4 regions of the Blautia aquisgranensis genome follow, and region 4 is predicted to be linked to each of the others. Evidence: predicted binding sites of a transcription regulator. Region 4 holds the regulator's gene; each other region holds the start of a gene.

Region 1 (5,974 bases), on a different contig from region 4:
TCCGCTGTTTCTGCTTTTAAGCTCACTGATCGCAATTTTCGGGGTAAAAAAAATATGAAATCAATATCTGTCTATGCACTTACAAGAAATCAGTCTGCAGAATGTATTCAGAAACTGGAACGTCAGCTTTCAGGCAGAGAGTTTTTTCTCAAAATAAAAGAATGGGAGCTGGGAAGCATGAAAGCTCTGGTGAAGCAACTGGAGTTACATATGCAGGAGTTTTATAAACTCCGTTTTTTCTATTCGTTTCAGATTCCGAAGCTTGGAAAAGAGTTTGATCTTCTCCAGATCAAGGAGGATCAGATTGTAAACATTGAACTGAAAAGTGGAAGGGTATCAGATGACGACATCCGCAGGCAGCTGATCCAGAACAGGTATTATCTGTCTGCTCTGGGGAAACCGATCTTCTCATATACATATATCAGCAGTGAAGACCGGCTGGTGAGACTGACCAACCATGATCATATTGTGGAAGGTGACTGGAAACAGCTTTGCAGTGCACTTGAAAAAGAAGGACAGGATTATAAGGGAGATATTGAGGAACTTTTTCAGGCAGAGCTGTATCTGATCTCTCCACTGACAGAACCGGAGCGTTTTCTGCGAAAAGAGTATTTCCTTACTTCTCAGCAGAGAGATATTGAACGTCAGATCCTGAAGCGGATTCGTGGAAAAAGGGAAGGATATTTTCATTTCAGCGGACTTCCGGGAACCGGAAAAACCTTGCTGCTTTATGATATTGGGATGAAGCTTTCCGGGCGGCAGCAGATCTGTATCATTCACTGTGGAGAAGCAGGGCAGGAATGGAAGCTTCTTCATGAGCGTCTGCGGCGAATTGATTTTCTGTCTGACAGTGAGCTGGAAGAAGAAACGGATCTGAGCGGTTACAGCAGTATTCTGGTAGATGAGGCACATCTTTTGTCAGAAGAAAAGCTGCTGATTCTGTTAAAGAAAAGTCAAAACAGACCGGTGATTTTTTCAAGCGATTCAGAAGACATGATCTCACCGGAAGAAATGGATCACAGTACAATAGAAATGATCAGAAATTTACCGGAAATCCAGAGCTTTCATCTTACCAACCGCATTCGTACAAATGCGGAACTTTCATCGTTTATTCAGAATATGATGCATCTTCCCGAAAAAAGGAGCTCAAGATGGTATCCTGATATTACAGTGCTGTATGCGAATGACGAAAAAGAAGAAGAAAATCTTCTGCAAGATCTTGAATGGCGGGGATTTCAGATTCGTACTGTGGAGAATAGAGAACAGATCAGTATGCTGGCAGTGCGGGATTCTGAAAAACTGGCAATCGTGTTGGATGAACAGTATTACTACGATGAAAAGGGCTACCTGAGAGCAGAGCATTTTCACGGCCATTCTGATGTGAGAAAGCTTTTTCATTTGCTGAACCAGGCAAGAGAAAGTCTGGCGCTGGTGGTAAAGAACAATATGGCAGTTTATGAAATATTGCTGGAAATCTTGCAAATGCGTGGGAAAGAGAGTAAGAATTGAAAAGTTTTTTTGAAACGAAAAGGAGAGCACATGACGACGACAACTTTATGCTACATAGAAAATAACGGAAAATATCTGATGCTTCACAGAGTAAAAAAGCGTAATGACATCAATGAAGGCAAATGGATCGGAGTTGGCGGACATGTGGAAAGCCAGGAAACTCCGGAAGAATGTCTGGTACGTGAGGTAAAGGAAGAGACAGGTTTTACACTTACGTCTTACAGACTTCGTGGTCTGGTAACGTTTGTCAACAGTGAATGTGAATCGGAACTTATGTGTGTATTTACAGCGGATGGATATACGGGTGAACTGATCGAATGTGACGAGGGAGAGCTTTGCTGGGTTGATAAAACAATGGTACCGAAGCTTCCGGCGTGGGAGGGAGATAAAGTATTTCTTGATCTGCTCCTTTCTGGAGAAGAACGATTTTTTTCTGTAAAGCTGCAGTATGAAGGCGAAAAGCTTATCGAAAAGAAAATTAATTTGTACTAATATAAAAATATGAAATTTATATCAGTGAAAAGCAAAGGGGCTGATGCACGAATTACTCAGTGCAACAAGCTCCTTTTCTCATCTAAAAGTCTGGTTAAAAAGTTAATTGATTTTTTTTACGGAAGCCCGGATGCTTAATTGAGTTCCGATTCTTGTTTTCAGGGAACGCTCCTCGCTGTTTCTTTCCCGCTTTTCAATAATAGGAATAAGAGTGTTAACTGCTGTTGAGCCAAATGAACCTTTAGGAACATTAAGTTTCATATCTTCTTCGAGCATTTCTGTGGCAAAAAGGATTTTTGCCCTGCGTTTTTTAATGAAAAAATTATTCAGTATTTATACAAAACCTCTTGTTAAATTATTAGCAATGTGTTATCGTTTAGAAATAAATTTTGTTATAAGCAAAGGAGGATTACACTATGAGCAGTAAAATTACTATCATTGGAGCTGGCAGCGTTGGTGCCACGATCGCCTATACCTTATCAAGTCAGGATATTGCATCAGAAATCGTTCTGATCGATATCAACAAAGAGAAGGCAGAAGGAGAAGTTCTTGATATCATTCAGGGAACCTGCTTCAGAGATCCTATTTCTATCATTGCCGGAGATTATACGGATGCCAGAAATTCGGATATTGTTATCATTACTTCTGGTATTGCACGTAAGCCGGGGCAGACAAGACTGGAACTTACACAGACAAATGTAAATATTCTGAAAGCCATTACACCGGAAATTGTAAAAGCGGCACCAAATGCTCTTTATCTGATCGTAAGCAACCCGGTCGACATTATGACTTATGTGTTTACCAAGATTTCCGGACTTCCTGAAAATCAGATTCTTGGTTCTGGTACAATCCTTGATTCTGCGCGTCTGCGCTGCGGATTATCCAAGCATTTTCATATCGCACAAAGTAATATTCATGCGTATGTATTTGGCGAGCATGGGGACACTTCCTTTATTCCGTGGTCAGGAGCCTATATTTCCGGTGTAAGTGTAGATGAGTACTATAATCTGGAGAAGAAACTTGGAAAAGATATCGAACCGATCGACAAAGAAGCAATGGTTCAGTATGTACAGAAATCAGGTGGCGAAATCATTGCAAAGAAGGGAGCAACTTTTTATGCGGTATCTTCCTCTGTATGCAAACTTTGCAGTCTGCTGGTATCTTCTTCAGAGTCTATTTCTACAGTATCTACTATGATGCATGGGGAATATGGAATTGAAGATGTATGTTTAAGTACGCTGACTTTGGTAGGGCCAAACGGTGTGCAGGGTAAAGTTCCGATGCGGATGACAAAAGCGGAGATTGAACAGCTGAAAAAAAGTGCAGCTGCACTGAAAGAAATTATTGCTCAGATTGATCTTGATTGATTATAAACGGATGAATCATATCGAGAGAAAATGTATCGATTTGTTTTAATGAAAAAAAATATCAAAAATACTTGTTAAAATGTTGTCAATGTGATATGCTTAGACGCAGGAAATCGAGCTGATACACTCCTTAAGGCGGAGGAAGGGTGTGCGAACTCTTTTATTTTTTGTATTCTAAAAAAGATATAAAAAGTAATTGTATTAGTCTTGATTTATATTTTTTGTTATTTTTCGTTAAAAAATAAACAATTTTTATCTAAACAGCTAAGAAAGGATAATGTTAAGTATGAAATACAGTTATTATCCGGGTTGTACCCTGAAGAACAAGGCGAAAGATCTGGATGAATATGCCAGAGCCAGCGCCAGAGCACTTGGGTTTGAACTGGAAGAGATTGAAAACTGGCAGTGCTGTGGAGGTGTTTATCCTCTGGGAACAGATGAAATTGCTACAAAACTTTCTTCCGTACGTGCTCTTAATCAGGCCAAAGAAAAAGGCCAGGATCTGGTGACAATCTGTTCTGCCTGTCATCACGTGATCAAACGTGTCAATGATGATATGAAAAATGTGGAAGATATCCGCACCAGAGCAAACAATTATATGCAGCTTGAAGAGCCTTACACAGGGGAGACCACCGTACTCCATTATCTGGAAGTACTTCGTGATAAGGTTGGTTTTGACAAGCTGAAAGAGAAAGTGGTAAATCCGCTTACAGGAAAGAAAGTCGGAGCTTACTATGGATGTCTGTTGTTACGTCCGGGCAAGATCATGGCATTTGATGATCCTGAGAATCCTACGATCATGGAAGATTTCATCCGTGCACTTGGTGCAGAACCGGTGAGCTATCCATACAGGAACGAATGCTGTGGTGGTTACATTTCTCTTAAGGAAAAAGAAATGTCCCAGAATATGTGTCAGAAAATCGAAGACAGTGCGAAAGGTTTTGGAGCTGATATGCTGATCACAGCCTGTCCATTGTGTAAATATAATTTAAATAAAAATGCTTCCAGCGATCTGCCTGTATATTATTTCACAGAGCTGCTTGCAGAAGCCCTCGGAGTAAAAGAGGAGGTGGCAAAATGAGAGATAATCATTCAGCAGCAGAAAAGATTAAAGAAATCTCAGGAACCAATCCGCTGAAATGTATGAAATGTGGAAAATGTTCTGCTACCTGTCCTTCCTTCAATGAAATGGATATCAAACCACATCAGTTTGTATCCTATGTTGTAAACGAAGATATCGAAGCACTTGTCAATTCAAAATCTCTCTGGAAATGCCTTTCCTGCTTTGCCTGCGTAGAGCGTTGCCCAAGAGATGTAAAACCTGGAAAGATCATTGATGCTGCAAGACAGCTGGTTGTTCGTCAGAAGGGCGGAGACTACCTGACAGCAGATGAGATTCCACAGCTTCTTGATCCGGAAGTGCCACAGCAGCTTCTGGTAAGTGCATTCAGAAGATACAGGAGGTAAGCCAGCGTGCAGAGAATTGGTGTATTTGTCTGTCATTGCGGAAGTAATATCGCCGCTACGGTAGATGTAAAAAAAGTTGTTGAATTAGCTGCCAAAGAGCCGGGTGTCGTTCATGCAGAAGATTACCAGTACATGTGCTCAGAAGCAGGTCAGGCTAAGATTCAGGAAGCCATCAAAGAAAAGAACCTGACGGGTGTGGTTGTCTGTTCATGTTCTCCACGTATGCATGAAGCAACATTCAGAAAAGCAGCAGAGAGAGCTGGTCTGAATCCATACATGGTGGAGATTGCAAACATCCGTGAGCATTGTTCCTGGATCCATAAGGATATGGAAGAAGCTACAAAGAAAGCAGTGATCCTTGCCAGAGCAGCAATCGCAAAAGTCAACTTAAACACTCCTCTTCAGCCAGGAGAGAGCCGTGTTACCAAGAGAGCCCTGGTCATCGGCGGCGGTATCGCCGGAATCCAGACAGCCCTGGATATCGCTGATGCAGGCTATGAAGTAGATATTGTAGAAAAAACTCCAAGTATTGGTGGAAGAATGTCACAGCTTGACAAAACATTCCCGACACTTGACTGTTCTGCATGTATCCTCACTCCTAAGATGGTAGAGGCTGCAGCTCATGAGAAGATCAATATCTATACATACAGTGAAGTAGAACATGTCAGTGGATTCGTAGGAGATTTCACTGTTGACATCAGAAAAAAAGCAAGAAGTGTAAATATGGACAAATGTACAGGCTGCGGTGTCTGTCAGGAAAAATGTCCATCTAAGAAAATACCAAATGAATTTAACAGAGGGTTAAATAACAGAACAGCTATTTACACTCCATTTGCACAGGCCATCCCGAATGTTCCGGTTATTGACCGTGAGAACTGTATTAAGTTTAAAACCGGAAAATGTGGTGTATGTTCCAAAGTATGTCAGGCAGGTGCCGTTGATTACGATCAGCAGGATGAGATCGTAACACAGAAATACGGTGCGATCGTAGTTGCTACAGGTTTCGATACCATTAAACTTGACAAATATGATGAATACGCATACAGCCAGAGCAAAGATGTTATCACATCTCTTGAACTGGAACGTATTATGAATGCAGCAGGTCCTACAAAGGGACACTTAGAGCGCCTTTCCGATGG
Region 2 (5,974 bases), on a different contig from region 4:
GTTTCTATCCGTCGCATGGCATCCGGGCAAAATATTCCGCGGCAAGAAAGATTCACGAAGTCCTGCCACAGATCCGGACCGGCAACATTTATCTTTCTCTCAAAATGATGAAGATCTTTACCTGTATTCTTGTATGCGATGACGGAGGCCTGAAGAAACGCCTTTCCGAGCACGCACTTTCTCCGGCAGGAAAGAAACGGGCGGCCTTTATTACAGAATTTTTTATGAGTCCGGAACCGGAGGTAGACTGCAGGGAGGAGCTTCTTACACTGGATGACCGGATGGCAGAAGCCTTGAAAAAAGCTCCGGATATGCTGATCGAGCTGGCAGAACTGGCAGTAAGACCGGGACATCTTTCCGACAGGTGGAATCTCACCTTTAATGGTTGATAAGACAGATAAATCAAAAGTTATATATACCATATCTTTCCGCATAAAATTAAAAATATAACAGTTACTGCAAACAGTCATAAGAACAGTGTGCGGAGGGATATTATGCAAATCAGGCGCATGGCCGCTGTCGTTTTTGTGACAGCGGTCCTTATTATTGGACAGATTTTTCCGGTACAGGCCATGGAAGAAGAGAAGCTTCATGCACTTTCGGCAGTACTGATGGATGGAGAAAACGGTCGGGTTCTGTACGGAAAAGAAGAATATAAAGCCCGGCCCAATGCCAGCACCACAAAAGTTATGACCTGTATTCTTGCACTGGAACTTGGAAAAGGAGATGATTATGTCCAGGTTTCAAAAGAGGCGGCATCCCAGCCACAGACCAGGCTTGGAATGAAGGAAGGACAGCAGTTTTATCTGGAAGACCTTCTCTATTCCCTGATGCTGAAAAGCCATAATGATACAGCAGTAGCAATCGCAGAACATATCGGCGGCTCAGTGGAAAAATTTGCAGCTCTGATGAACAGAAAGGCAAAAGAGCTTGGATGCACAGATACGCATTTTGTGACACCAAACGGTCTGGATGCGGAGGATGAAGGCGGAATCCATCACACCACTGCAAGAGACCTGGGACTGATCATGGCTTATGCAGTAAAAAACAGTACTTTTGTTCATATTACCCAGACCCGGGATTACACCTTTTCGGATATCTCAGGAAGAAAACATTATTCCGTCCATAATACGAATGCGTTTCTGGATATGGAAACCGGCGTGATCTCGGGAAAAACCGGATTCACAGGAAATGCAGGATACTGCTATGTCTGTGCGGTGAAACAGGATGAAAAGTTCTTCATTGTTGCACTTCTCGGATGTGGATGGCCCGGAAACAAAAATTATAAATGGGAAGATGCGAAAAAGCTGTTATCTTATGGACGTGACAATTACAGATATGTGCTTCTTCCGGAAGTTCCCAGCCTGCCGGACATTCCCGTGACAGATGCCATTCCTGAAACGGAAGATTATTACCCGGAGAAAGATTCTAAGACAACTGTCATGCTGAAAATACACGCAGCTCTCCCGGAAAAAGAACAGACGAAAAAATATCTTCTGAAGAAAACCGAGACCGTCACCTGGGAGACTTCTCTTCCCGAGCAGCTAAAAGCACCGGTACAGAAAAATCAGAAGATCGGCAGTCTTCACGCAAAGCTTGACGGGAAAGAAATCCTGTCCTGTCTCGTGACAGCGGATACAAAAATCAGCAGGATCACCTATAAATGGTATGTAAACAGAGTTTTTCAGGATTATTTTCATTAAATCAGTGGCCCCTGGCATATGTCAGGGGTTAATTTTTTAACATTCATGACGAAAAGTATTGAATTTTTGGTCAGAAAAAGGTACAATTATACTCGGCTGAATTTTTGGTTATATTAATAATAAAAATGGAGGGCATAGTATAATGAGTAATGCGACACAAAGCGTAGCGGCTGCAAGGATCAATTCCCTGCTTGACGCCAACAGTTTTGTTGAGATCGGACAGACTGTTACAGCCAGAACAACAGATTTCAACATGACTGAGAAAAAGGCACCTTCAGACGGTGTGATCACCGGATATGGTGTGATTGACGGCAGCCTGGTGTATGTATACAGCCAGGATGCATCTGTACTGAACGGAACAGTTGGTGAGATGCATGCCAAAAAGATCGCCAAGATTTATGATCTCGCTCTTAAAGTAGGAGCACCTGTTATCGGTCTTGTAGACTGTGCAGGACTTCGTCTTCAGGAGGCTACTGATGCACTTGAGGCATTTGGTGAGATCTATCTGAAACAGACACTGGCATCCGGTGTTGTTCCGCAGATCACAGCTGTATTCGGAACATGCGGCGGTGGAATGGCAGTTGTGCCGGCTCTTACAGACTTTACATTCGTAGAGGCTAAGAAAGGTAGACTGTTTGTAAACACTCCGAATGCACTGGAAGGAAACAGAGTGGAAAAATGCGATTCAGCTTCCGCACAGTTCCAGAGTGAGGAGACAGGACTTGTTGATGGTATCGGAACAGAAGAGGAGATCCTTGGACAGATCCGTACACTGGTCAGCATGCTTCCGGAGAACAATGAAGACAATGACAGCTTCAAAGAATGCACAGATGACCTGAACAGAGTATGTGATGATATCGCAGGCTGCACAGGCGACACAGCTATTGCGCTTTCAAGAATCGCTGACAATGGTGAATTTTTTGAAACAAAGGCAGCTTACGGACAGGATGTCGTAACAGGCTTCCTTCGTCTGAACGGAGCTACTGTTGGCGCTGTTGCAAACAGAAGCGAGTCTTACGATGCTGATGGCAATAAGACAGAGATTTCCGACGGAACTCTTTCTGCCAGAGGCGCAAGAAAAGCAGCAGATTTCGTTAAATTCTGTGATGCTTTCGAAATTCCGGTACTTACACTTACCAACGTGACAGGATTTAAGGCTACTCTCTGCAACGAGAAGATGATGGCTAAATCCGTAGGTGAGATGGTACATGCTTTTGCATCTGCAACTGTACCGAAGGTAAATGTTGTAGTTGGTAAAGCTTACGGAACTGCATACGTTGCCATGAACAGCAAATCTGTCGGAGCAGATATGGTTTATGCGTGGGATACAGCTGAGATCGGTATGATGGATGCTTCCCTTGCAGCAAAGATCATGTATGAGGGAGCTGACGCTTCTACACTGAATGAGAAGGCAGCTGAGTACAAAGAAATTCAGAACGGTATCGCATCTGCAGCAGCAAGAGGATATGTGGATACTGTGATCAAAGCAGAAGATACAAGAAAATATGTAATCGGTGCTTTTGAGATGCTGTTCACAAAAAGGGAAGACCGTCCATCCAAAAAGCATGGAACAGTCTAAGTGAGGTGAGCGTATGAGACAGTTTTATAAAAAGATCTCTTCTGTCTGCATGGCACTTCTTTGCGTGGCTGCACTTCTGATCGGCTGCACAGCTACTGCATGGGCTGCTGACGAGGTTGATGATTCTGTAAAGAGTCAGCTTGTCACAACAACCAAAGGTCTGACGGAAGCGATCATCGCAATGTCCGAGGATGATATCCAGGGTTATATGGAATCAGAGGATGCTTTTACACAGAGCGCAGCAAGTGCGTGGGATGGCTCCAGAGAAGAGCTTGGTGAGAAAAAAGGTGATATCAATGAGAAAGATATCACAGTAGAGTATTCCGATGATCAGTATACCGTTGTTGTTCCGGTATCCTTCGAGAAAAACAAAGCGAATTTCACTTATGTATTTGATAAATCAGGAACCCCGACTTCTGTTTCTGTTGATGTAAATTATACACTGGCACAGAACATGGAGAAGGCAGCCATGAACACAGTGATGGGTCTTGGAACCGTATTTGTGATCCTGATATTCCTGATCTTCGTGATCTCTCTTTTCAAATATATTCCCGGACTTGTGGAGGGAAAGAAAAAAGAGAGTGCACCGGCTCCGGCAGCCGCAGCACCGGCTCCGGTTGCAGCACCAGTTGCTGAGCCTGCTGTTGAGGATGTGACAGATGATGGTGAGCTTATTGCCGTGATCGCCGCAGCGATCGCTGCTTCTGAAGGCAAAACAAGCACAGACGGATTCGTAGTACGTTCCATCCGTAAGATCAACCGCAGAAAAAGATAATCATTATTTAGGAGGATTTTAAAATGAAGAGTTATACAATTACTGTTAACGGAACAGCATACGAAGTTACTGTAGAAGAGAACGGAAACGCAGCAGCTCCAGTTGCAGCAGCAGCTCCGAAGGCAGCTGCACCTGCACCAAAGGCAGCTCCTGCAGCAGCACCGAAAGCAGCAGCTCCTGCAGCAGGCGCAGGTTCTGTTAAAGTTTCTGCTGCTGTTCCGGGAAAAGTTGTAAAAATCGTTGCATCTGTTGGACAGAGCGTAAAAGCCGGTGACAGCGTAGTGATCGTTGAGTCCATGAAAATGGAGATCCCGGTTGTTGCTCCTCAGGACGGAACAATCGCCAGCATCGATGTTGCAGAGGGTGCTGCCGTTGAAAATGGAGATACTCTTGCAACAATGAACTAAACAGGAGGTAGACAAATGTCTTATGTAACAAATACCCTGTCAAACCTGATCCATCAGACAGCATTTTTCAACCTTACCTGGGGAAACTACCTGATGATCGCAGTGGCATGTGTGTTCTTATATCTTGCCATTAAACATGGTTTTGAGCCGCTGCTGTTGGTTCCGATCGCTTTTGGTATGCTTCTGGTAAATATTTATCCGGACATTATGCTGAGCATTGAGGATTCATCCAATGGCGTTGGCGGACTTCTTCATTATTTTTACTTAATGGATGAGTGGAGTATTCTTCCTTCACTGATCTTCCTGGGTGTCGGTGCGATGACAGACTTCGGTCCGCTGATTGCAAACCCGATCAGCTTCCTGATGGGAGCAGCTGCACAGCTTGGTATTTACCTTGCATACTTCCTTGCAATTTTCCTTGGATTTAATGGTAAAGCAGCAGCAGCGATCTCTATCATTGGTGGTGCTGACGGCCCGACTTCCATTTTCCTTGCAGGTAAGCTTGGACAGTCTTCTCTTATGGGACCGATCGCAGTAGCAGCATATTCATATATGTCTCTGGTACCGATCATCCAGCCTCCGATCATGAAGGCATTTACAACAGAGGAAGAGCGTAAGATCAAAATGGCGCAGCTTCGTCCTGTTACAAAACTTGAGAAGATCCTTTTCCCGATCGTTATCACAATCGTTGTTTGCCTGATCCTTCCGACAACAGCTCCGCTTGTTGGTATGCTGATGCTCGGAAACCTGTTCCGTGAGTCCGGAGTTGTTAAACAGCTTTCTGAAACAGCTTCCAATGCTCTTATGTACATCGTAGTAATCCTTCTTGGAACATCTGTAGGTGCTTCCACAAGTGCTGAGGCGTTCCTGAACGTAGATACACTGAAGATCGTAGTTCTTGGTCTTGTTGCCTTTGCCTGCGGTACTTTTGGTGGTGTTATGCTTGGTAAGCTTCTCTGCAAGGTTACTCACGGAAAGATCAATCCTCTGATCGGATCAGCCGGTGTTTCTGCCGTTCCTATGGCAGCCCGTGTATCCCAGAAGGTTGGTGCTGAGGCAGATCCTACAAACTTCCTGCTGATGCATGCGATGGGACCGAACGTTGCAGGTGTTATCGGTACAGCGGTTGCTGCCGGTACATTCATGGCGATCTTTGGCGTCTAACCCATTGTCTTATAAAAATTTGTAAGGAGAATAATTATGGCAGAAATAGAGAAAAAACCTGTGAAAGTTGTGGAAACGATCCTGCGTGACGCTCATCAGTCCCTGATCGCTACACGTATGAGCACAGAGCAGATGCTTCCGATCATTGAGAAGCTTGATAAAGTCGGCTACTATGCAGTAGAGTGCTGGGGCGGTGCTACTTTCGATGCTTCCTTACGTTTCCTGAAAGAGGATCCGTGGGAAAGACTTCGTAAACTCCGTGACGGCTTCAAAAACACAAAGCTTCAGATGCTGTTCCGTGGACAGAACATCCTTGGATATCGTCCATATGCTGATGATGTAGTAG
Region 3 (5,974 bases), on a different contig from region 4:
GAGTAACCAACAGTAGCTTTCTGTTTCAGCTGTGGGATATGTACAAGCTCAGGTTTTCTGTTCTTGAAGTTATCGATAGCCATCTTAACGATTGCTTTTGCATTTTCTCCTGCTGTCTCAGCGTTGAATCTGATAAATTCAGAATCCGGCATCTGAGCGATCGGAGAAGTTGTAACAAATTTGGTATGGAAGCATTTGCTCAGAGGTCCTAATGCAGGGAAGATACACTGAACGTCAACTACGATCGCCTCGCAGGCACCTGTCAGTACTACGTTCTCCTGCTGCAGGAAGTTACCAGCCATCGGAACACCACGACGCATAGCTACCTCATTAGAAGTACAGCATACACCGGAAACTGTGATTCCTTTTGCTCCTACGGATTTTGCATAATCGATCATTTCTTTGCTGTCTGCATACTCACAGATCATCTCAGAAAGACTCGGATCATGTCCGTGTACAACAATGTTGACATTCTCTTCAACCATTACTCCAAGGTTAGCCTCTGTATCAATCGGCTTCGGAGTTCCGAATAATACATCAGAGAACTCTGTTCCCATCATGGAACCGCCCCATCCATCAGCCATGCCGCAACGAAGAGACTGTTTTACAAGTGCTTCCGGAAGAGAAGAACATCCCATATGAGACATATGCAGGGAACTTGCAACCTCACGGTCAATAGCACGTGGTGCGATTTCGTTCTCGATCAGCTTTTCTTTCTGTCCTTCAGGCATTCTGTCAAGGAATCTCTGATATCCGAACGGTTTACCATACTCCATAAGACCGATCTCTGCCATCTCATGAGCCAGATCATAGATATCCTTGCCTTCTGTTTCCACGCCCCACTCTTTAGCAATGCGAAGAAGTTTCTCAGGATCTTTTACCTGATAATTTCCGCCCTCTTTTGCGCAGTACAGTGTATGACAGATCTCACGACCATGATCAGAGTGAGTAGCTGCACCACCAGCTGTAAATTTAAGGAAGTTTCTTCCTACGATACCATGAGCATCACATCCGCAGACTCCTCTTGGAGCCTTCGGTGTAATACGGCACGGTCCCATTGCACAGATACGACAGCAGATACCCTGCTCACCGAATTTACAGTGCGGAGTCTGGTTCTTTGCACGGATCTGCCATGCATCTGCTCCTACCTTTGCACCTGTCTCAAGAAGACGGGCTGTAGCGGCTTCAAATTCCTCCACTGTAGTTAATTTGAATTCACTCATTATAGACCTCCTTTAATAGCACATCTATTTATTTTTTCTTTTTTATAATAAGCCCCGGGCAGGAACCCATCCCCACCCATGGGTTATTCTCTTTTTAAAAAAAAGGTTTATATTTAATTATAAACCTAATTTATCAAAAATTTCAAAAGCTGCTTTTCTCATCGGATTATCCTCAGGAAGAGTAACGGTTGGTTTACCATCGCAGTCATATTCATAGACTGCCTCATCCTGTGGTACTACACCGATCAGATCGAGTCCCTGATTCTGGATTTCCTCAAGAATTCCAGGATTCAGTTCTGCTTTTGGTGCGCGATTGATGATAAGTCCTACACGGGAAGGCTTCATATCGCATTCCTTAATAAGTTCAGCGATTCTGCCCACTGCCTGTACGCCTCTTCTGGAGCAATCGCTTACAAGGATCGCTGTCTCCATGCTTGGAAGGATTCCTCTGCTGATATGTTCCATTCCTGCTTCATTATCCACAACAATATATGGATAATTCTTCTGGTATTTGGCAAGCTGTGCCTGAAGCAGGCCATTTACAAAGCAGTAGCAGCCTTTTCCCTGTGTTCTTCCCATTACCAGAAGATCATAATCATCTTCCTCAGCAAGGGCGTCCTCGAAACGTACCTCCGCATAATCTGCTTTGGACATTCCTGCCGGAATCGGGCTCTTCGCTGCCATCTCCGCGTGAGCAATCTCCTCACGTACGTCTCCCAGTGTAGTATCTACTTCTACACCGAGAACCTCATTCAGATTTGAATTGGCATCTGCATCTACAGCCAGTACAGGTCCTTTTTTCTTTTCGCAGAGATACTGGATCAGCATTCCGCATAATGTAGTTTTTCCAACGCCGCCTTTTCCAGCGACTGCAATTACATGTGCCATAAAACGGGCACCTCCTGATTTTAGTAAGTAAAATCTCATACGCTCGGCGTACATAGGAGGTGCCCGTATATATAGATACGTTCATATCTTTCTTATTCTGGCGCCTCCGCACTGTGCCGGAAATCCGTATTCAATTTAATTAATATCTCTAATGTTTCTTATATAAGTGTCCGAAGCCCGGATCGGTCAATGATCTCCGATACATCCTTCCACTTATTCAGTGCATAAAGATGAATTCCGTCAACTCCCAACGCACGATATTCATCGATCTGCCTGATCGTATATTCGATTCCTTCTTCTTTAAAGCGTCTGATCTTATCCTCATAGAACATATCAAACGGTTTTCCGTCTGAATCTTTCGCATTAAACGGATTCGGGAACAGCCAGTTTCTGGAAATCAGTCTGCAAAGTTCTCTGTCCATCACACAGCCATTACGTGAAAGTGCCATGTTAATGGTCGCCGCCTGATCCAGAATTGGCATAACGCCAACATCTACCGGTATCGTAATTCCGGCCTCACGAATCGCATCCAGCCAGTATTTAAACTGTTCCATATCCCAGCAGAGCTGTGTCATAATATAATCAGCGCCATTGTCCTGCTTCTGTCTCAGAACTGCGATATCTGCATCCAGACTTCTGCATGCAATATGTCCTTCCGGTGAACCTGCGACCGCAATCTCAAATTTATCGCCAAACTCATCTCGCACGAACTTGACCAGATCTGTTGCATAGTTGAAATCCCCACAGGTGGTTGTCTCACCAAGAGGAATATCTCCTCTGAGAGCAAGCATATGATCAACGCCTTCCGCAAGATACTGTTGAAGCTGCTCACGGATTCCCTCTTTTGTATTCTTGATCACGGTGAAATGCGTCACAGGAATCGTTCCCGCATTCTTGATCATCTGGCATACTTCCCTGTTGGCGCCGACATTTCCGCCGCCTGCGCCATAAGTACAGGAAATATATTCCGGTCTGTACTTCATAAGATGTTCGATGGTTCCCGGCAGGTTTGTCATACCTTTTTCGGTTTTTGGTGGAAAAAGTTCAAAAGAAAGCAACATTTTTTTCTGCATTGCCTCTGATAATTTCATGAATCGTCCCTCCACGTTTTTCTTTTATTCTGAGGATGATTCCCAACATCTCCTCAGATCACATCTTGCAAAGCTATCGCTGATCGTGTTAATCGCACTGAAGCTTCACAATGCTGTTTGCCAGATCCACCATAAGAATGCTTCCCTCTACCACGCGTTCTTCACCCATGATATCGCGAAGTATCAGTTTATTTCCGTCCACGTCAATACGGCTTACATTCTTAAAAATCACAGAATTATCTTCCTCTTTATAAACAGTTGCAAGACACATAATCATTTCCTCCAATAAGCAGCCTGTTCCGCTGCCGCGCTGTCAAAATCTCTCTGTCGTTTATTTAAGCTCTTCTTTTACCAGTGTAAGAGCAAGTCCCAGTCTCATATTTCCTTTCTGGAAATCAGCAACGGCTTCTTTAATTGTTTTTGCTGCTGCGTCCATATTCAGTTTTTTGAGATTGTCTGCCATCTGATCCAATTCTGCTGCATGATGTTCATTATGCTGCAGCATGTAAGTAAGAAGCGCTACTGTCTCATTCTTACAGTCTCCGGATTCACAGGATCCGCAATGTCCCTCTCCGTGTGTATGGCAGTGGCTGTCTCCTTCTGCATGGCTGTGTGTATGGCTGTGAGTCATACCATCCTCATGTGTATGCTCATGTGTATGTTCATGGCTGTCAGCATGTCCATGCTGAACAAGATTGCCGTTCTCATCTTTGATTAAATGCATAAATACCCCTTTCCTGTATCCGCATGGCGGACACGCTCATGACAAGAATTTATCAATTAAATTCATTATACATCTTTTCGCTTCCATTATCAAGAAATTTATTATAAAAAATAGCCAAAATTCCGTCTCGTTTTTTCCTCTTTTTTCAAAACATTGACAGCATTTTAACCCGATTGTTTCAATTTTAACGAAGTTAGTTTCTCCAAACCACAAAATATTACTTATATATACATTTGTACAGTGTACAAGCTTTATCACTTTTGTAATATATTTGATGTGATTCTTTCATATTTTTGTGCTATAATAGCAAAAAGTGCGAGAAACAGAACATACAAGGAGGAATTATTTTGAGAGAAACTGTTTTTCTGAACAACGACAGAGAAATGCCCCTGCTGGGGCTTGGTGTATATAAACTACCCGATGACGTACAGGCGGAAGCCGCCGTTACTTCTGCTATTTCCGCCGGTTACCGTATGATTGATACTGCTTCCGTTTACAAGAACGAAGAAAGTGTCGGTAAAGCAATCGCCAAATGCGGGATTCCTCGTAAAGATCTCTTTATCACAAGTAAGATCTGGAATACTGCCCAGCGTCTTGGTGATGTGCAGGGTGCTTTTTCCCGCAGTCTGGATCGTCTGAAACTGAGCTATGTAGATCTTTATCTGATCCACTGGCCGGTTCCGGGGTGCTACTTAAGCACCTGGAAGGAGCTTGAGAAGATTCTGGAATCCGGGCGTGCCTTAAGTATCGGCGTCAGCAATTTTGATATCCGTCATCTGGAAGAGCTGCGTAAGGTTTCCGGTATTGTTCCGGCTGTAAATCAGATTGAATGTCATCCGCTCTGCTATCCTTCTGAGCTGATTGAATACTGCAAGGCTTATGGAATTCAGGTGCAGGCCTATGCTCCACTGGCACGGGGAGCCTATCTTGATAATGATGTTATGTGTGTTCTGGGAACAAAATACGCCAGAACGCCGGCACAGATCGGACTTCGCTGGGCGATTCAGAAAGGAATTTCCGTGATTCCGAAGTCTGTAAATCCTGAACGTATCCGAAGCAATGGTGATATCTTTGATTTCAATATTGAGGATGAAGATATGGCAATCATCGATACCTTAAACGAAGATCTTCATACCTCACATGTTCCTGAAGACCTTCGGGATATTCAATTCTGATCTTTTCAGGTGTTTGCCTAAGTTAAATCAGACGGATTTTGCAATACACTTTCGCTGCGTAAGTTCCATGTTAGACAGCTGTTCCACAATTTATTATAAACAAAAAGGATATCCTGTAAGACCATATAAATGTGGTCCATACGGATATCCTTTTTTATTATGCATACTTATATAAGATTCTCAGAAGTCTATTTCCATGGAAGCATTGGTGTCTCGACTTTCTTATCACGCAGCATCAGATCCATAACCGCTTCTGCTGCCGGTTTCCCTTCAAAAAGCACTTTATTCACTTCTGTTATGATCGGCATTTCAACCTCATACTTCTCAGCAAGCTCTCTCGCTGCTCTCGCGGAATAAACACCTTCCACAACCATCTGTACTTCATCCATAGCCTGTTCCATTGTCCGTCCCTGGCCGATCAGGTATCCGGCTTTTCGGTTACGGCTGTGTACACTTGCACAGGTAACGATCAGATCTCCGATTCCGGAAAGTCCGTAGAAGGTTTCCATCTGAGCTCCCATTTTCTTTCCAAGTCTGGCGATCTCTGTAATACCTCTGGTGATCAATGCCGCTTTTGTATTATCTCCATACCCCAGACCGTCCGCAGTTCCTGCTGCCAGTGCGATCACATTCTTCAGAGAGCCACCCAGCTCAACGCCGAGAAGATCCGGTGTTGTATATACACGGAAAACAGGGCTCATAAAAATGCTCTGAAGATACTCTGCTGTTTCCTGTGTATGCGCGCTTACCACACAGGTTGTAGGAATTCCTCTTCCTACCTCCTCTGCATGGCTCGGTCCGGAAAGCACAGCAACATCTCCCTGGGGAATTTCTTCTTCGATCACTTCGCTGAGTGTCTTAAGCGTTTTTTCC
Region 4 (5,974 bases):
GCCATCTCTTCCCATCAGTGTCACCTCATCACCAGTCTTCACATCCGGGATATCCGTCACATCCACCATAAACTGATCCATACATACACGACCAAGGATCGGCGCTTTTTTTCCATGGATCAGAACCCAGCCCTTATTGGAAAGCTGTCTCGGGTAGCCGTCTGCATAGCCAACCGGGATCGTTGCCATTCTGGTAAAGCGCTCTGTGACAAAAGTTCCTCCATAGCTGACCTCTGTTCCGCGTTCTACGTTCTTCACATAGGAAACATGGCTCTTTAATTCCATAGCCGGAGTCAGCTTCACCACGTCGCGCTCCACCTCATCAGAAGGATAAATACCGTAAATCGTGATTCCCGCACGCACAACATTTAAGTTTGCCTCCGGAACACGGATGATTCCTGCACTGTTGGAGCAGTGGAGTACCGGAACATGCACGCCTCTTTGTTCCAGAAGGTCCGCAAATCTGAGATATCGGTCAAGCTGTACCAGGGCAGGGGAACGGTCGAACTCATCTGCTCTTGCAAAATGTGTAAACATTCCCTCAATCTCAAGATTCGGGATTTTGGATATCTCCTCGATGCGTACCGCATTCTCCGGAATGTCTGCATAACCGATCCGGGTCATTCCTGTGTCAAGCGCCAGATGAATATGTACATTTTTTCCGATGCGCTCTGCTGCTTTTGCATATTCCACGGCAGTATTCAGATCTGAAATGGTGATCCGGATATCATTGGCAGCCAGCTCCTCGTAATATTCCTCAAAGACAAGCCCCAGGATCAGAACCGGCTTCGTAATGCCTGCATGTCGAAGCTCCAGTGCTTCTTCAGCGGTAGCTGTCGCAAAGCCCCAGATGTAATCGTAATCATGGATCAGTCTGGCAATGGCTCTGGCACCATGTCCATAGCCATCCGCCTTGATCACTGCGATGATCTTCGTTCCTTCCTTGATGTTCCTGTGCATTTCCTCAAAGTTGTGGGCAATGGCATCTAAAGATACCAGTGCTTTGACTCTCTCGTATTTTTTCATAATTTTGACTCCTCTTCACCTATAGCTAAAGCCTGCGGCAGATATTCGATGATATCTCCTGCCAGCATACTGCGCTTTCCTTTTTTCGTGGCTGCAAGATCGCCGCAAAGTCCGTGAAGATAAACACCTAACGCGGCCTTTAAAACCATGGGAGGCTGTTCCTCCGTTTTCAGATACATACATAATACGCCTGCAAGAAGCCCGGAAAGCACATCTCCGCTTCCTGCTGTGGCCATGCCGGAATTGCCGGAAAGATTCAGATAAATATCCTCTCTGCCATCTGTAATAACCGTACATGCGTCTTTCAGTACACAGACAGTGCCGGTTTCTCCGGCATAATCAATGGCAGTTCGGGCAAGTGTTTCCTGAATTTCCCGGATCGTTTTGCCGCAGAGGCGACTCATCTCTCCGATATGCGGAGTCAGAATCACATTCTCACCTAAGAATTCCTTCCACTGAGGATGCGCGGCCAGAAGATTCAGCCCGTCTGCATCCAGCACAAGATACTTCTTTTCGCGGGCAGCTGCCGTGAGAAACCACTGTTCTCTCTCACGGCTCTCCCCGGAAGTTCCAAGTCCCGGTCCGATCACGATCACATCGCACCAGGAAAGAAGCTGTTCATTGGATTCCTCATCAAAACGGGTGCATACCATAGCCTCCGGAAGAAGGATCTGCAATGGGATCCGGTTCTCCTCCACTGTCTGAATCTTCACCATTCCCGCCCCGGCCCGGAGTGCTGCGCTTGCGCTTAAGTAAGCTGCTCCGCACATACCTGCACTTCCGGTAACAAAAAGAATTTTTCCGAAGGTACCTTTATTTCCGCCGGGATCACGCTCCGGAAACAGCTTCAGGTCTTTCTTTTCCAGACAGCGTGCGGATGCCTTCACAGCTTCCTGCTCATAGATCCCGATATCAGCTACCACGATCTTTCCTGCATACAGCCTTCCCGGATAAAAGCAAAGTCCTCTCTTCCGGTATGCGAATGTGACAGTCAGATCTGCGCTGAAAGCAATGCCCATTTCCAGGCCAGTATCTCCGTTAACTCCTGATGGGATGTCTACAGCGATCTTTTTGGCCCGCGCACTGTTCATCTCATGAATGATCTCAGCATATCGTCCCTCGATCGGACGCGCAAGCCCCACACCGAACACGGCATCTACTATAGTAGTATATTCACTCCAGTCCGGGTTATTCACCTCCGGCACATGATAACCGGTGGCGATCTTGTATTGTAAGGTCGTCTCCCGGGTCATTTTTTCTTTGTTTCCGGCCATGTAGAAATCTGCACGAATTCCTTTCAGATGAAAGATCCTGGCAACCGCAATTCCATCACCGCCATTGTTTCCGCTTCCGCAGACAACCAGGATCCGTTCATTCTTTCCAAGGTACTTCTCTGTCTCTTCTACGACCTTCAGTGCTGCCCGCTCCATCAGAACTTCTGATGCCACTCCGATCTTGTGGATTGTGGCACTGTCCAGATTCTTCATTTCCCCGCAGGTAACAAGCTTCTTCATGCTGTTTCTATACCTCCCTCTGTAACAGAGAAAGCTGCCGTCTCCGGCAGCCTCATTCTCTGATTTTACTATTCCACATGCTCCTGCCTGTATTTACTCAGATTATAAGACAGTGTCATCAGACTCTCGGAAAGATGTACGTTCTCCACGATCACATCATCCGGTGTCTCCAGATCAAGATGTGCAAAATTCCAGATAGCCTTAATACCGTTCTCTACCAGAATATCTGCCATTTCTTTGGCCTTATTCTTAGGAAGAGTAAGAATAGCGATCTCCACGTTATTCTCTTTCAGGAAAAACGGAAGCTCACTGAGCATCTGGATCTCCAGTCCGCGGACTGCAATTCCCTCAAGAACAGGGTTTACATCAAAAATTCCTACCAGCTTAAAGCCCCTTTTCTCAAAGTCCACATAATTGGCAAGTGCCTGTCCCAGATTACCTGCACCAAGAATGATCATCGGATGAATCGTATCCAGTCCCAGGATCTTACCGATCTCCGTATAAAGATAATGTACATTATAGCCATACCCCTGCTGACCAAAACCGCCAAAATTATTAAGATCCTGACGGATCTGGGAAGCTGTGGTGTGCATCTTCTTACTTAATTCATTGGAAGAAATACGCTCTACATTGTCTTCCATCAGCTCTCCTAAGTAGCGGTAGTAGCGTGGCAGACGCTTAATCACCGCTTTCGAGATTTGTTTTGTCTCCACGATAGTTTCCCTCCTTATCTTACACTAGGTTAATTATACCGAATTGATATTTTCCTGTCAATTAATCTTGTGACTTATGTACAAATTTCTTCATATTTTTTCAAATATTTGATTTTTTCTTTGAAATCCCCGCGGTTTCCGTTATAATAGGTAGAGGATTTTTCCTGTTTTTTACGAAACAGAGACAGGATCCTTTGTACAGGAGGACAGTTTTTATGATTTTATCATGTCAGAATATATGCAAAGCCTTTGGCGAAAAAGTAATCTTGAACGACGCATCCTTTCATATTGAGGATCGTGAAAAGGCAGCTCTGATCGGCTGCAACGGTGCAGGTAAGACTACACTTCTCCGCATTATCATGCAGGAGATTTCCGCGGATTCCGGTACGGTGGTGCTCGCCCGCGACAAAAATATCGGTTACCTTGCCCAGTATCAGGATATCCACGGGCACCATACCATATACGAGGAGCTTCTTACCACCAAGCAGCACATCATCGATATGGAACGCCGCATCCGCTCCCTGGAGCAGGAAATGAACAACGTTACCGGCGATGACCTGAACCGTCTGATGGAGACCTATACCCGTCTCACCCATCAGTTTGAGCTGGAGAACGGCTATGCTTACAAGAGCGAGCTTACCGGTGTACTGAAAGGTCTGGGATTCACAGAAGAAGACTATGACAAATACATCGAGACTCTTTCCGGAGGCCAGAAGACCCGCGTAGCCCTGGGTAAGATGCTTCTCTCCAAGCCGGACATCCTGCTTCTGGATGAACCTACCAACCACCTGGACATGGAGAGCATTTCCTGGCTTGAGACTTATCTTCTCAATTATCCGGGCGCGGTATTCATCGTATCCCATGACCGTTATTTCCTGGATAAGGTAGTCACCAAGGTGGTAGAGATCGAGGCCGGCCAGACCCGTGTATACAGCGGAAACTATTCAGCTTATGCGCTCAAGAAGGCACAGCTTCGTGATGCACAGTATAAGGCATACCTGAATCAGCAGCGAGATATCAAACATCAGGAGGCTGTGATCGCCAAGCTGAAATCTTTTAACCGTGAGAAATCCATCAAACGCGCTGAGAGCCGTGAGAAGATGCTGGATCGCGTGCAGCGCATTGAGAAGCCGCTGGAGATCCAGGATCGTATGCGTATCTCCCTGGAGCCCCGCGTTTTAAGCGGCAATGATGTTCTCCATGTAGAAGAGCTTTCCAAAGCATTCCCGGGACAGACACTTTTTTCGGATATTTCCTTTGATATCAAGCGCGGAGAACGTGTAGCTCTCATCGGTAACAACGGAACCGGCAAGACTACTATGCTGAAGATCATCAACGGTCTTCTGGAAGCAGATGCAGGTAAATTTTCCCTTGGCTCCAAGGTACAGATCGGCTATTACGACCAGGAACATCACGTTCTTCATATGGATAAGACAATTTTCCAGGAGATTTCCGATACCTATCCGACTCTTACAGAGACTGAGATCCGTAATATGCTTGCAGCCTTTCTGTTTACAGGGGACGATGTATTTAAAGAGATCTCCGCTCTTTCCGGTGGTGAGCGTGGCCGTGTTTCCCTGGCTAAGCTGATGCTCTCGGAAGCCAACTTCCTGATCCTGGATGAGCCTACCAACCATCTGGATATCGCCTCCAAGGAAATCCTGGAAGAAGCCCTGGTAAGCTATACCGGTACAGTACTGTATGTATCCCATGACCGTTATTTTATCAACCAGACCGCTACCAGGATCATGGAACTGACCAATCAGGCAGTTGTAAATTATATCGGCGATTACGATTATTATCTGGAGAAAAAAGAAGAGCTGACCACTGCCTATGCTCCAGGAATTGATTCCCCTGAAGCCCCCCAGGAAGAAAAAGCAGTCTCCGAGAACAAGCTTTCCTGGCAGCAGATGAAAGAAGAACAGGCAAAAAAAAGAAAACGCGAGGCAGAACTCAAAAAAGTCGAAACCCGCATTGAAGAACTGGAAACAAGAGACCAGGAAATCGATGATACCATGGTTCTTCCGGATGTGTGCACCAACGTGGCAGAATGTACGAAACTCAGCCGCGAAAAAGCCGCAATTGCAGAAGAACTGGAAACACTATATGAGAAATGGGAAGAGCTGGCCTGACGGTCAGCTCTTTTTCCCACTTTCATTCATCGTTTTAATTCTTTCAGAAGAATCTCTTCGAACTGCGGCGCACAGGCAAGGATATCTCCGTTCTTCAGATAAGTCGGCTCCCCACCTTCCCAGGTTCTTACCACACCGCCCGCTTCCCGGACAATGACCGTTCCGGCTGAGTAATCCCAGGGCTTCAGATCCCGTTCAATATAACCATGCTCTCTTCCGCAGGCCACATAGCACATGTCAAGCTCCGCGGAACCTGTACGGCGGAAATCCCCGCATTTCATAAAGATATCATAAAAAATCGGAAAGAGATTCTTCGCCTCGGATTTTGTGTACGGTGTGGAGCCGTAAGAGATTACGGCGTCCCCGAAATTCTCCGTATCCGATACATGGATCTTCCGGTCATTCAGATAAGCGCCCTCGCTTTTTGCTCCATGAAACAGCTCATCCGTAAACGGGTTATAGACTACTCCGAAAACGATCTCTCCCTTTTCGTAGAGCCCCAGTGCCACGGCACTCATATGAAAATCCAGGATCAGATTGGCAGTTCCGTCGATTGGGTCTAAAATCCAGTAAACACCATCTTTTAAAA

What was found. Region 4 encodes Rex, which represses fermentation and respiration genes when NADH is low (regulators of the CRP and FNR family bind a similar motif). Its sites were predicted from a motif close to ATTGTTAANTANTTAACAAT; they were not measured.
Region 1: a site for Rex is predicted at 3,439-3,458, ahead of WMO28_RS06910 (CoB--CoM heterodisulfide reductase iron-sulfur subunit B family protein). Genes of this name have one in related genera too.
Region 2: a site for Rex is predicted at 1,728-1,747, ahead of WMO28_RS14810 (acyl-CoA carboxylase subunit beta). Genes of this name have one in related genera too.
Region 3: a site for Rex is predicted at 3,964-3,983, ahead of WMO28_RS06315 (DUF8180 domain-containing protein). Genes of this name have one in related genera too.

Annotation. Positions count from the first base shown of each region.
Region 1 is NZ_JBBMEJ010000006.1:150,093-156,066, forward strand. Features, by position in the region: gene WMO28_RS06890 (Na+/H+ antiporter NhaC family protein) at 1-58, shown strand, start outside; gene WMO28_RS06895 (P-loop NTPase family protein) at 55-1,509, shown strand; gene WMO28_RS06900 (NUDIX domain-containing protein) at 1,540-2,001, shown strand; gene WMO28_RS06905 (L-lactate dehydrogenase) at 2,418-3,368, shown strand; gene WMO28_RS06910 (CoB--CoM heterodisulfide reductase iron-sulfur subunit B family protein) at 3,655-4,449, shown strand; gene WMO28_RS06915 (4Fe-4S dicluster domain-containing protein) at 4,446-4,835, shown strand; gene WMO28_RS06920 (4Fe-4S binding protein) at 4,842-5,974, shown strand, end outside.
Region 2 is NZ_JBBMEJ010000023.1:16,491-22,464, forward strand. Features, by position in the region: gene WMO28_RS14800 (zinc dependent phospholipase C family protein) at 1-389, shown strand, start outside; gene WMO28_RS14805 (D-alanyl-D-alanine carboxypeptidase family protein) at 495-1,703, shown strand; gene WMO28_RS14810 (acyl-CoA carboxylase subunit beta) at 1,846-3,282, shown strand; gene WMO28_RS14815 (OadG family transporter subunit) at 3,296-4,057, shown strand; gene WMO28_RS14820 (biotin/lipoyl-containing protein) at 4,081-4,464, shown strand; gene WMO28_RS14825 (sodium ion-translocating decarboxylase subunit beta) at 4,480-5,628, shown strand; gene WMO28_RS14830 (oxaloacetate decarboxylase subunit alpha) at 5,665-5,974, shown strand, end outside.
Region 3 is NZ_JBBMEJ010000006.1:12,414-18,387, reverse strand. Features, by position in the region: gene cooS (anaerobic carbon-monoxide dehydrogenase catalytic subunit) at 1-1,223, opposite strand, end outside; gene WMO28_RS06330 (ATP-binding protein) at 1,341-2,111, opposite strand; gene WMO28_RS06325 (methylenetetrahydrofolate reductase) at 2,270-3,202, opposite strand; gene WMO28_RS06320 (CooT family nickel-binding protein) at 3,291-3,473, opposite strand; gene WMO28_RS06315 (DUF8180 domain-containing protein) at 3,534-3,926, opposite strand; gene WMO28_RS06310 (aldo/keto reductase) at 4,274-5,101, shown strand; gene WMO28_RS06305 (NAD(P)H-dependent glycerol-3-phosphate dehydrogenase) at 5,290-5,974, opposite strand, start outside.
Region 4 is NZ_JBBMEJ010000022.1:14,833-20,806, reverse strand. Features, by position in the region: gene alr (alanine racemase) at 1-1,026, opposite strand, end outside; gene WMO28_RS14570 (NAD(P)H-hydrate dehydratase) at 1,023-2,540, opposite strand; gene WMO28_RS14565 (redox-sensing transcriptional repressor Rex) at 2,609-3,253, opposite strand; gene abc-f (ribosomal protection-like ABC-F family protein) at 3,469-5,385, shown strand; gene WMO28_RS14555 (inositol monophosphatase family protein) at 5,412-5,974, opposite strand, start outside.